Regions from separate parts of the Streptomyces sp. NPDC059906 genome, predicted to be linked through region 2. Evidence: predicted binding sites of a transcription regulator. Region 2 holds the regulator's gene; the other holds the start of a gene.

Region 1 (5,279 bases), on a different contig from region 2:
TCCGGGACCCAGTAACGGCGGGTGGAGGCGTGGAAGGCGTCCACTCCGGCCGAGGCGAGCGGGGCGAGGATGGCCTCCAGCTCCTGGGGGGTCTCGGCGAGACGGGCGTCGTAGGCCTCCTGCTTCCACTGCGAGTAGCGGAAGATCACGGGGAAGTCCGGGGAGACGGTCTCCCGTACGGCGGCCACGATCTCGGCGGCGAACTTCGCCCGGGCCACGGGGTCGCCGCCGTAGGCGTCGGTGCGGCGGTTGGTGCCGGACCACAGGAACTGGTCGATCAGGTAGCCGTGGGCGCCGTGGATCTCCACGCCGTCGAAGCCGATGCGCTCGGCGGCCGCGGCGGACTCGGCGAAGGCGCCGATGACGTCGGCCAGGTCGCGCTGGGTCATCGCCCTGCCGGTGGGCTCGTCCTCGCCGATGCGCAGGCCGGACGGGCCGACGGCGGGGGCCTCCGGGAAGGGCTGGTCCCCGGCCTTGCGGACCATGCCGATGTGCCACAGCTGCGGCACGATCGTGCCGCCCGCCGCGTGCACCGCCCCGGCGACCTTCGCCCACCCGGCGAGCTGCTCCTCGCCGTGGAAACGCGGCACGCGGTCGCTCTGCCCGGCGGACTCGTGCCCGACGTAGGTGCCCTCGGTGACGATCAGGCCGACCCCGGCGGCGGCGCGGCGCGCGTAGTACGAGACCACGTCCTCGCAAGGGATGCCGCCCGGGGAGAACATGCGGGTCATCGGCGCCATCGCGATGCGGTTCGGCACGGTGAGGCCGTTGATCGTGGCCGGGCGGGCGAGCAGTTGGGCGGCGCGGGTGGCGGCCTCGGTGGGGGTGGCGGTCACTTGCGGGCTCCCTGGAGTAGGTACCGGGTGGTATGTGCGCGCGCATTCATCGCACTCCTCGGTGAACGGCCCGGCCCGCTCGGGGCATTCCGTCCGTGGCCGCCGATCCGCCGTGACCCGGGACACATACGGCGCCCGGCCGGGAACGCGGAAAGGCCCGAGGGCGGCACCCCCCTCTCGGGGAGTGCCGCCCTCGGTCCGTGCTGGACGGTCGATCAACCGGAAACGGTCGATCAGAAGTCCATGTCACCGCCCGGCATGCCGCCCGGGGCGCCCGCCGGAGCGGCCTTCTCGGGCTTGTCGGCGATGACGGCCTCGGTGGTGAGGAACAGCGCGGCGATGGAGGCGGCGTTCTGCAGGGCAGAGCGGGTCACCTTCGCCGGGTCGATGATGCCCTCGGCGATCATGTCGACGTACTCACCGGAGGCGGCGTTCAGGCCGTGGCCGACGGTCAGGTTGCGGACCTTCTCCACGACGACGCCGCCCTCGAGACCGCCGTTGACGGCGATCTGCTTCAGCGGGGCCTCCAGGGCGAGCTTCACGGCGTTGGCGCCGGTCGCCTCGTCACCCGTCAGCTCCAGCTTCTCGAAGACCTGGGAGGCCTGGAGCAGGGCCACGCCACCACCGGCGACGATGCCCTCCTCGACGGCCGCCTTCGCGTTGCGGACGGCGTCCTCGATGCGGTGCTTGCGCTCCTTGAGCTCGACCTCGGTGGCGGCACCGGCCTTGATGACGGCCACGCCGCCGGCCAGCTTCGCCAGGCGCTCCTGGAGCTTCTCGCGGTCGTAGTCCGAGTCGCTGTTCTCGATCTCGGCGCGGATCTGGTTGACCCGGCCCTGGACCTGGTCGGCCGAGCCGGCGCCGTCCACGATCGTGGTCTCGTCCTTGGTGATGACGACCTTGCGCGCGCTGCCCAGCAGGTCCAGCGTGGCGTTCTCCAGCTTGAGGCCGACCTCCTCGGAGATGACCTCGCCGCCCGTGAGGATGGCGATGTCGCCGAGCATGGCCTTGCGGCGGTCGCCGAAGCCCGGGGCCTTGACGGCGACGGACTTGAAGGTGCCGCGGATCTTGTTGACGACCAGGGTCGACAGGGCCTCGCCCTCGACGTCCTCGGCGATGATCAGCAGCGGCTTGCCCGACTGCATGACCTTCTCCAGGAGCGGCAGCAGGTCCTTGACGTTGCCGATCTTGGAGTTGGCGATCAGGATGTACGGGTCGTCGAGCGACGCCTCCATACGCTCCATGTCGGTGGCGAAGTACGCCGAGATGTAGCCCTTGTCGAAGCGCATACCCTCGGTGAGCTCCAGCTCCAGACCGAAGGTCTGGGACTCCTCGACGGTGATGACGCCTTCCTTGCCGACCTTGTCCATGGCCTCGGCGATCAGCTCGCCGATCTGGGTGTCGGCGGCGGAGATGGAGGCCGTGGAAGCGATCTGCTCCTTGGTCTCGACGTCCTTGGCCTGCTCGAGCAGGGCGGCGGAGACGGCCTCGACGGCCTTCTCGATACCGCGCTTGAGGGCCATCGGGTTGGCACCGGCCGCGACGTTGCGCAGGCCTTCCTTGACCAGGGCCTGGGCGAGGACGGTCGCGGTGGTCGTACCGTCACCGGCGACGTCGTCCGTCTTCTTGGCGACTTCCTTGACCAGCTCGGCGCCGATCTTCTCGTACGGGTCCTCGAGCTCGATCTCCTTGGCGATGGAGACACCATCGTTGGTGATCGTGGGGGCGCCCCACTTCTTCTCGAGGACGACGTTGCGGCCCTTGGGGCCGAGCGTCACCTTGACGGCGTCCGCGAGCTGGTTCATGCCGCGCTCGAGGCCGCGCCGCGCCTCCTCGTCGAACGCGATGATCTTGGCCATGTGAAGTGGTCCCTCCAGGACTGGGGGTGATTCCTTCGGACCGCGCCCGCGCCCGCGACGGACGGCTCGCCGGCCTTGTGGTTCCTTCCCCACCCGGCCTGCGGGCCTCACCGACCCGGTCCTTCGTTGTCACTCTCACCTTCAGAGTGCTAACGCCAATGATTAGCACTCGGCATGGTCGAGTGCAAGCGCCTCTCGGGGATCGAGCCCTCCCGTCAGCCACCCGCGAACAAGGGGACGACGGGCGTCCGGGCAGGCCGAAGGGCCCGTACCCCAGGAGGTACGGGCCCTTCGGATGAAGACCGGGTTGCGGTGGCCGCGCGTCTCAGGCGCTGAGGCGAACCATGTCGGCCTGCGGGCCCTTCTGACCCTGCGAGATCTCGAACTCGACCCGCTGGCCTTCTTCGAGGGTGCGGTAGCCGTCCATCTGAATCGCGCTGTAGTGGACGAAAACATCCGCACCACCGTCGACCGCGATGAAGCCGTACCCCTTCTCCGCGTTGAACCACTTGACGGTGCCCTGAGCCATGCCTAACTCCCCTATTACTGGCCCTTGCACAGATCCGCACTTCGCGGACCCGGGTCAGACCTCGCCCCCTCACGACTGGGGGCGTGCGCCGGAACGCGTCGACCGCGGCTGAATGTATCTGTCCAACTGCCGTCTGCAACAGGTCAATCGGACGAGAAATCTGGACGTACCCGGTCCGGAATGTGGCGAACTTTCGCCTGAATACGGGTCAAGTCGGGTCACGCAAAGGGAACAAAAGCCGCGAAATACGCTCGCACTTTGGCTGCTTCTTGTCGGGCGGGCGGCAGGAATTAACGGTTCCCGTTGTGCCGATCGGGAGCGCGTTCCCCAACTCTACCGTGCTCAACCACATGGAATTGCCCCCTCCGTTTCTCTCACGGAGAGGGCAATTCACGCTACGACACGTATCAGCCGCCAGCGACCGCCGGGATGATCGAGACGCCCGCGCCGTCCGGCGTCGCGGTCTCCAGCCCCTGCTCGAAGCGGACGTCGTCGTCGTTGACGTAGACGTTGACGAAGCGGCGCAGCTTGCCCTGGTCGTCCAGGACGCGGGCGGCGATGCCGGTGTGGTTCTTCTCCAGGTCGGAGATGACCTCCCCGAGGTTGGCACCGTCGGCGCTGACCTCGGCCTTGCCGCCGGTGTAGGTGCGCAGGATGGTCGGGATGCGAACGGTCACGCTCATGCGAGGCCAGCCTCTCGGAAGGAGTCCAGGTTCGGGCGGATGGTGGCGGTGAGGCCGGTGCCGGCCACCGCGTCGAGGGTCTTCAGGCCGTCGCCGGTGTTGAGGACGACGGTGGTGAGCGACGGGTCGAGCACCCCGTTCTCGATCAGCTTCTTCGTGACGCCGACCGTCACGCCGCCCGCCGTCTCCGCGAAGATGCCCTCCGTGCGGGCGAGCAGCTTGATCGCGTCCACGACCTGCTCGTCGGTCACGTCCTCCACGGCGCCGCCGGTGCGGCGGGCGATGTCCAGGACGTAGGGGCCGTCGGCCGGGTTGCCGATGGCCAGCGACTTGGCGATGGTGTTCGGCTTCTGCGGGCGGACCACGTCGTGCCCGGCCTTGTACGCCGCGGAGACCGGCGAGCAGCCCTCGGCCTGCGCACCGAAGATCTTGTACGGCCTGTCCTCGACCAGACCCAGCTCGATCAGCTCCTTGAGCCCCTTGTCGATCTTCGTCAGCTGGGAGCCGGATGCGATCGGCACGACGATCTGGTCGGGCAGCCGCCAGCCGAGCTGCTCGCAGATCTCGTAGGCGAGGGTCTTGGAACCCTCGGCGTAGTACGGCCGCAGGTTGACGTTGACGAAGCCCCAGCCCTCGCCGGCCGGGTCGCCGATCAGCTCGGAGCAGAAGCGGTTCACGTCGTCGTAGTTGCCCTGGATGCCGACCAGCTCGCCGCCGTAGACGGCGGCCATGACGACCTTGCCCTGCTCCAGGTCGTGCGGGATGAACACGCAGGAGCGGAAGCCGGCCCGGGCGGCGGCGGCGCCGACGGCACCGGCGAGGTTGCCGGTGGAGGAGCAGGACAGGGTGGTGAAGCCGAAGGCGCGGGCGGCCTCGATGGCCTGGGCGACGACGCGGTCCTTGAAGGAGTGCGTGGGGTTGCCGGAGTCGTCCTTGACGTACAGACCGCCGGTGACGCCCAGCTCGCGGGCGAGGTTGTCGGCCTGGACGAGCTTGGTCCAGCCGGGGTTGATGTTCGGCTTGGTCGCGACGTCGGCCGGGACGGGCAGCAGGGGGGCGTAGCGCCAGATGTTCGCGGGGCCCGCTTCGATCCGCCCCCGCAGTTCCTCGGTGTCGTAGGCCGAGAAGTCGTAGGCGATCTCGAGGGGGCCGAAACACTCTTCGCAGGCGAAGACCGGTCCGAGCGGAACCCGGTGGCCGCACTCCCGGCAGCTCAGCGCGGCGGCGGGGCCGAGGTCGACGGTGCCGTCGGTGGCGCCCGGGGTGTTCGTGGAGGTTTCGGCAGTCTGCACAGCCATGGAGGCGAGGCCCTTTCTCCTCATCTTCCTCACGACGCATCTCGCCGTGAGACGGATTTGGCACCTTCCCTAGC
Region 2 (5,279 bases):
GCTCGGCGTCGTGCCGCCCCTCGACGTAGATGCGCCCGGCGCGCGCCACCCGCGCCCGTGCGCCGGGGACGGCGACCGAACCGGACGCCGTACGGGAGGGGGCGGAGCGTGCCGGACCGGAGGACGACGACGGTCGTACCAGCGTCACCACGCGGCCCTCCAGGAGGAAGCCGCGCGGTTCCAGCGGGAAGACGCGGTGCTTGCCGAAGCGGTCCTCCAGGGTCACCGTGCCCGCCTCGCAGCGGATCACCGCGCCGCAGAACCCGGTGCCGGGCTCCTCGACCACCAGGCCGGGATCGGCGGGCACCTCGGGAACGGGCTGCGGTTTCTTCCACGGAGGGGTCAGGTCGGCGGAGTACTGGCGCATTCTGCCGACGATACGAGGAACGCCCGCGCGATGATCAACGCGACACGCCGAACCGGGCGGCCAGTGCGTCCCGTTGGGCCCGGACGAACGCCGCGTCCACCACCGCTCCGTGACCGGGGACGTACAGCCCGTCGTCGCCGCCCAGGTCCAGCAGCCGGTCCAGGGCGGCCGGCCAGCCCGCCGGTACGGCGTCGGGCCCCGCCTGCGGCTCGCCGGACTCCTCGACCAGGTCGCCGCAGAACAGGACGTTCGGGGAGCCCGGCACCAGCACCGCCAGGTCGTGCCCGGTGTGCCCCGGCCCCACGTCGGCCAGCAGGACCTGCCGTCCACCGCCCAGGTCGAGCGGGCGCTCGCCCCGGACCTCGTGCCCGACGAGGGGGAGCGCCTCGGCCGCCTCCCGCGCCGCCCGGGCGTCCAGCCCCTCGACCACCGCGTCCGCGCGCAGCGCCTGACGCCCCTGTCCGCCCGGCGCGAACAGCGCGCCCGCGCCCGTGCCCGCCGCGCCGCACGCGCCGTACACCTCCGCGCCCGTGAACGCCGCCGCGCCGAAGACGTGGTCGAAATGCGGGTGGGTCAGCGCGAGATGTGTCACACGGCGGCCGGCGAGCCGCCGCGCCCCCTCGCGCAACCGGGCGCCCTCGTCCAGGCTCGACCCCGCGTCCACCATCAGCGCCGCGTCCGCGCCGAGCACCAGCCCCGCCGTGCAGTCCCACCCCGGCAGCCGGCACCGCCCCACCCCGTCCGCCAGCCGCTCCCAGCCCAGCTCTTCCCAAGTCACCGTCACGGCGACGACGCTAACGGCTTGGTCCCGGCCTTGCCGGGGGCGTACCCCACGGCCGTACACTGGGCCGGGGAAGTCTGGCACTCGCGAGCCATGAGTGCCAGGGCAGACAAGTCGGACAGGGCCAGACGGGCCGAAACGGGCGGACGACAGCTGGAGGTGCGCGCCGATGCTCAGTGAACGCAGGCTGAAGGTGCTGCGCGCCATCGTCCAGGACTACGTCGGCACCGAGGAACCGGTCGGCTCCAAGGCCCTCACCGAGCGGCACAACCTCGGCGTCTCCCCGGCCACCGTGCGCAACGACATGGCGGCCCTGGAGGACGAGGGGTTCATCGCACAGCCGCACACCAGCGCCGGGCGCATCCCGACCGACAAGGGCTACCGGCTCTTCGTCGACAAGCTGGCGGGCGTCAAGCCGATGACCGCGCCCGAGCGGCGTGCCATCCAGAACTTCCTGGAGGGCGCGGTCGACCTCGACGACGTCGTGGCCCGCACGGTGCGGCTGCTGGCGCAGCTCACCCGGCAGGTCGCCGTCGTGCAGTATCCGTCGCTGACGCGCTCGACCGTGCGGCACGTGGAACTGCTCTCGCTCGCGCCCGCGCGCCTGATGCTCGTGCTGATCACGGACACCGGGCGGGTCGAGCAGCGGATGGTCGACTGCCCGGCGCCGTTCGGCGAGGCGTCGCTGGCCGATCTGCGGGCGCGGCTCAACAGCCGGGTCGCGGGGCGCCGTTTCACGGATGTGCCGGCTCTGGTGGAAGATCTGGCGGAGCCCTTCGAGGCCGAGGATCGCGGTACGGTCTCCACCGTGCTCTCCACTCTCCTGGAGACGCTGGTCGAGGAGAACGAGGAGCGGCTGATGATCGGCGGCACCGCCAATCTGACCCGCTTCGGGCACGACTTCCCCTTGGTGATCCGGCCGGTGCTGGAAGCCCTTGAGGAGCAGGTCGTGCTCCTCAAGCTGCTCGGCGAGGCGAAGGATCCGGGCGTGACCGTACGGATCGGTCATGAGAACGCCCACGAGGGACTCAACTCAACGTCCGTCGTGTCGGTCGGCTACGGTTCGGGCGGCGAGGCGGTTGCCAAGCTCGGCGTGGTCGGACCGACCCGCATGGACTACCCGGGAACGATGGGAGCGGTACGCGCAGTGGCACGGTACGTCGGACAGATCCTGGCGGAGTCGTAGGTGGCCACGGACTACTACGCCGTACTCGGCGTGCGCCGCGACGCCTCCCAGGACGAGATCAAGAAGGCGTTCCGGAGGCTCGCGCGCGAGCTGCATCCGGACGTCAACCCCGATCCGAAGACCCAGGAGCGGTTCAAGGAGATCAACGCCGCCTACGAGGTGTTGTCGGACCCGCAGAAGAAGCAGGTCTACGACCTCGGCGGCGACCCCCTCTCGCAGGCCGCCGGCGGTGGCGCGGGCGGCTTCGGCGCGGGCGGCTTCGGGAACTTCTCGGACATCATGGACGCGTTCTTCGGCACGGCGTCGCAGCGCGGGCCGCGCTCGCGCACCCGCCGCGGCCAGGACGCGATGATCCGCATCGAGGTCGAGCTGGACGAGGCCGCCTTCGGTACGACCAAGGACATCCAGGTCGACACCGCGGTCGTCTGCAACACCTGCAACGGCGAGGGCGCGGCCCCGGGCACGTCGGCCCAGACCTGTGACATGTGCCGCGGCCGCGGCGAGGTCTCGCAGGTCACCCGTTCCTTCCTGGGCCAGGTCATGACCTCGCGCCCCTGCCCGCAGTGCCAGGGCTTCGGCACCGTGGTCCCGACCCCGTGCCCCGAGTGCGCGGGCGACGGTCGGGTCCGCTCCCGGCGCACCCTGACGGTGAAGATCCCGGCCGGTGTCGACAACGGCACCCGGATCCAGCTCGCGGGCGAGGGCGAGGTCGGCCCCGGCGGCGGCCCCGCCGGCGACCTGTACGTCGAGATCCACGAGCTGCCGCACTCCACCTTCCAGCGCCGCGGCGACGACCTGCACTGCACGGTCACCATCCCGATGACGGCGGCGGCCCTCGGCACGAAGGTGCCGCTGGAGACCCTCGACGGCATGGAGGAGGTCGACATCCGCCCGGGCACCCAGTCCGGCCAGTCGATCCCGAAGCACGGCCGGGGCATCACCCACCTGCGCGGCGGCGGCCGCGGCGACCTCATCGTCCACGTCGAGGTCACCACCCCGGGCAAGCTCGACCCCGAACAGGAACGCCTCCTGCGCGAGCTGGCCAAGCTCCGCGGCGAGGAACGCCCGACGGGGCAGTTCCAGCCGGGGCAGCAGGGGCTGTTCTCCCGGCTGAAGGACGCGTTCAACGGGCGCTGACGCCGTACGCCGTGATGCGGATGCTCCTGGCGTATGCCAACGGAAGCCCGGATTCGGACTTGTGTGGAGGACGTGACAACATGCCGTCATGTCCTCCGCACTGACCGATCTCTTCCCCTACCCGATCGTGCAGGCGCCCATGGCGGGCGGCGTCTCCGTGCCGCGGCTCGCGGCCGCGGTGTCCGAGGCGGGCGGGCTGGGATTCCTGGCCGCCGGGTACAAGACCGCGGACGGGATGTACCAGGAGATCAAGCAGCTGAGGGGGCTCACGAGCCGTCCCTTCGGCGTCAACCTCTTCCTCCCGCAGCCGGAGACGGCCGATCCCGCGGCCGTCGACGTCTACGCCCACCAGCTGGCCGGCGAGGCCGCCTGGTACGAGACCGAGCTGGGCGACCCCGACTGCGGCCGGGACGACGGCTACGACACCAAGCTCGCCGTCCTGCTGGACAACCCCGTGCCGGTGGTGTCCTTCCACTTCGGCGTGCCCAGCCGCGAGGTCGTCGACTCCCTGCACCGTGTGGGCACCTTCGCCCTGGTCGGCGCGACCACCGCGGACGAGGCCCGGGCCGTCGAGCAGTCCGGCGCCGACGCGGTGATCGCCCAGGGCACGGAGGCCGGCGGCCACCAGGGCACCCACCGGGACAACCCGGAGACCGGCGGCGCCGGCACCGGACTGCTGTCGCTGGTCGCCCAGGTCCGGGAGGCGGTGAGCCTGCCGATCGTCGCCGCCGGCGGCATCATGCGCGGCGGCCAGATCGCCGCGGTCCTCGCGGCCGGCGCGAGCGCGGCCCAGCTGGGCACCGCCTTCCTCGCCACCCCCGAGTCCGGCGCGCACGACCTGCACAAGCAGGCGCTGACCAACCCGCTCTTCGTCCGCACCGAACTCACCCGCGCCTTCTCCGGCCGCCCGGCCCGCGCCCTGGTCAACCGCTTCCTGCGCGAGCACGGCCGCTACGCCCCCGCCGCCTACCCCGAGGTGCACCACCTCACCTCGCCGGTGCGCAGGGCGGCGGCGAAGACCGGCGACGCGCAGGGCATGGCGCTCTGGGCGGGACAGGGCCACCGGATGGCCCGGGAGCTGCCCGCGGGTCAGCTGGTGGAGGTGCTGGTGTCCGAACTCGCCGACGTCGGGACAGCGTTGTCGGGGTTGTCGGGCTATGCGACGGGGGGCGGCGCCCGATGACGGCACCGGTGTTCGTGGTCGACTCGCTGCGGCCGCAGGACCTGCCCGCGGGGGAGTACGTCCTCGACGGCCCCGAGGGACGCCACGCCGTCTCCGTGAAGCGGCTGCGGGCGGGTGAGGAGGTCGTTCTCACCGACGGGCGCGGCCACTGGGCCGAGGGCTCGGTGAAGGCCGCCGAGGGCAAGGACCGCCTGGTCGTCACCGTCCCGGGCGGCGTGCGCGAGGAGCCCGCCGAGCAGCCCCGCATCACCGTCGTCCAGGCCCTGCCCAAGGGCGACCGCGGTGAGCTGGCCGTCGAGACGATGACCGAGGTCGGGGTCGACGCGATCGTGCCCTGGGCGGCGTCCCGGTGCATCACGCAGTGGAAGGGCGAGCGCGGCCTGAAGGCGCTCGGCAAATGGCGGGCGACGGCCCGGGAGGCGGGCAAGCAGTCCCGCCGGGTCCGCTTCCCCGACGTCGCGGACGCCGCGAGCAGCAAGCAGGTTGCCTCACTTCTGGCCGCGGCCGACTTCGCCGCCGTCCTCCACGAGAGCGGCGACGTCCCCCTGTCCGACGCCGAACTCCCCGCCTCCGGCGACATCGTGCTGGTGGTCGGCCCCGAAGGCGGGGTGTCCCCGGACGAGTT

What was found. The regulator HrcA, encoded in region 2, represses chaperone genes, less so after heat shock. The targets are predictions, from matches to a motif close to TTNGCACTCNGNNNNNCNGAGTGCNAA.
Region 1: a site for HrcA is predicted at 2,858-2,884, ahead of groL (chaperonin GroEL). Genes of this name have one in related genera too.

What each region holds. Positions count from the first base shown of each region.
Region 1 covers NZ_JBHWKU010000007.1:209,623-214,901, reverse strand. Annotated here, with positions in the region: gene ACFV9J_RS14420 (NADH:flavin oxidoreductase) at 1-836, opposite strand, end outside; gene groL (chaperonin GroEL) at 1,070-2,695, opposite strand; gene ACFV9J_RS14410 (cold-shock protein) at 3,021-3,224, opposite strand; gene ACFV9J_RS14405 (MoaD/ThiS family protein) at 3,632-3,907, opposite strand; gene thrC (threonine synthase) at 3,904-5,205, opposite strand; SAM riboswitch class I at 5,223-5,279, opposite strand, start outside.
Region 2 covers NZ_JBHWKU010000020.1:88,003-93,281, forward strand. Annotated here, with positions in the region: gene ACFV9J_RS27115 (DUF3097 domain-containing protein) at 1-367, opposite strand, end outside; gene ACFV9J_RS27120 (MBL fold metallo-hydrolase) at 402-1,151, opposite strand; gene hrcA (heat-inducible transcriptional repressor HrcA) at 1,318-2,334, shown strand; gene dnaJ (molecular chaperone DnaJ) at 2,335-3,471, shown strand; gene ACFV9J_RS27135 (nitronate monooxygenase) at 3,560-4,654, shown strand; gene ACFV9J_RS27140 (16S rRNA (uracil(1498)-N(3))-methyltransferase) at 4,651-5,279, shown strand, end outside.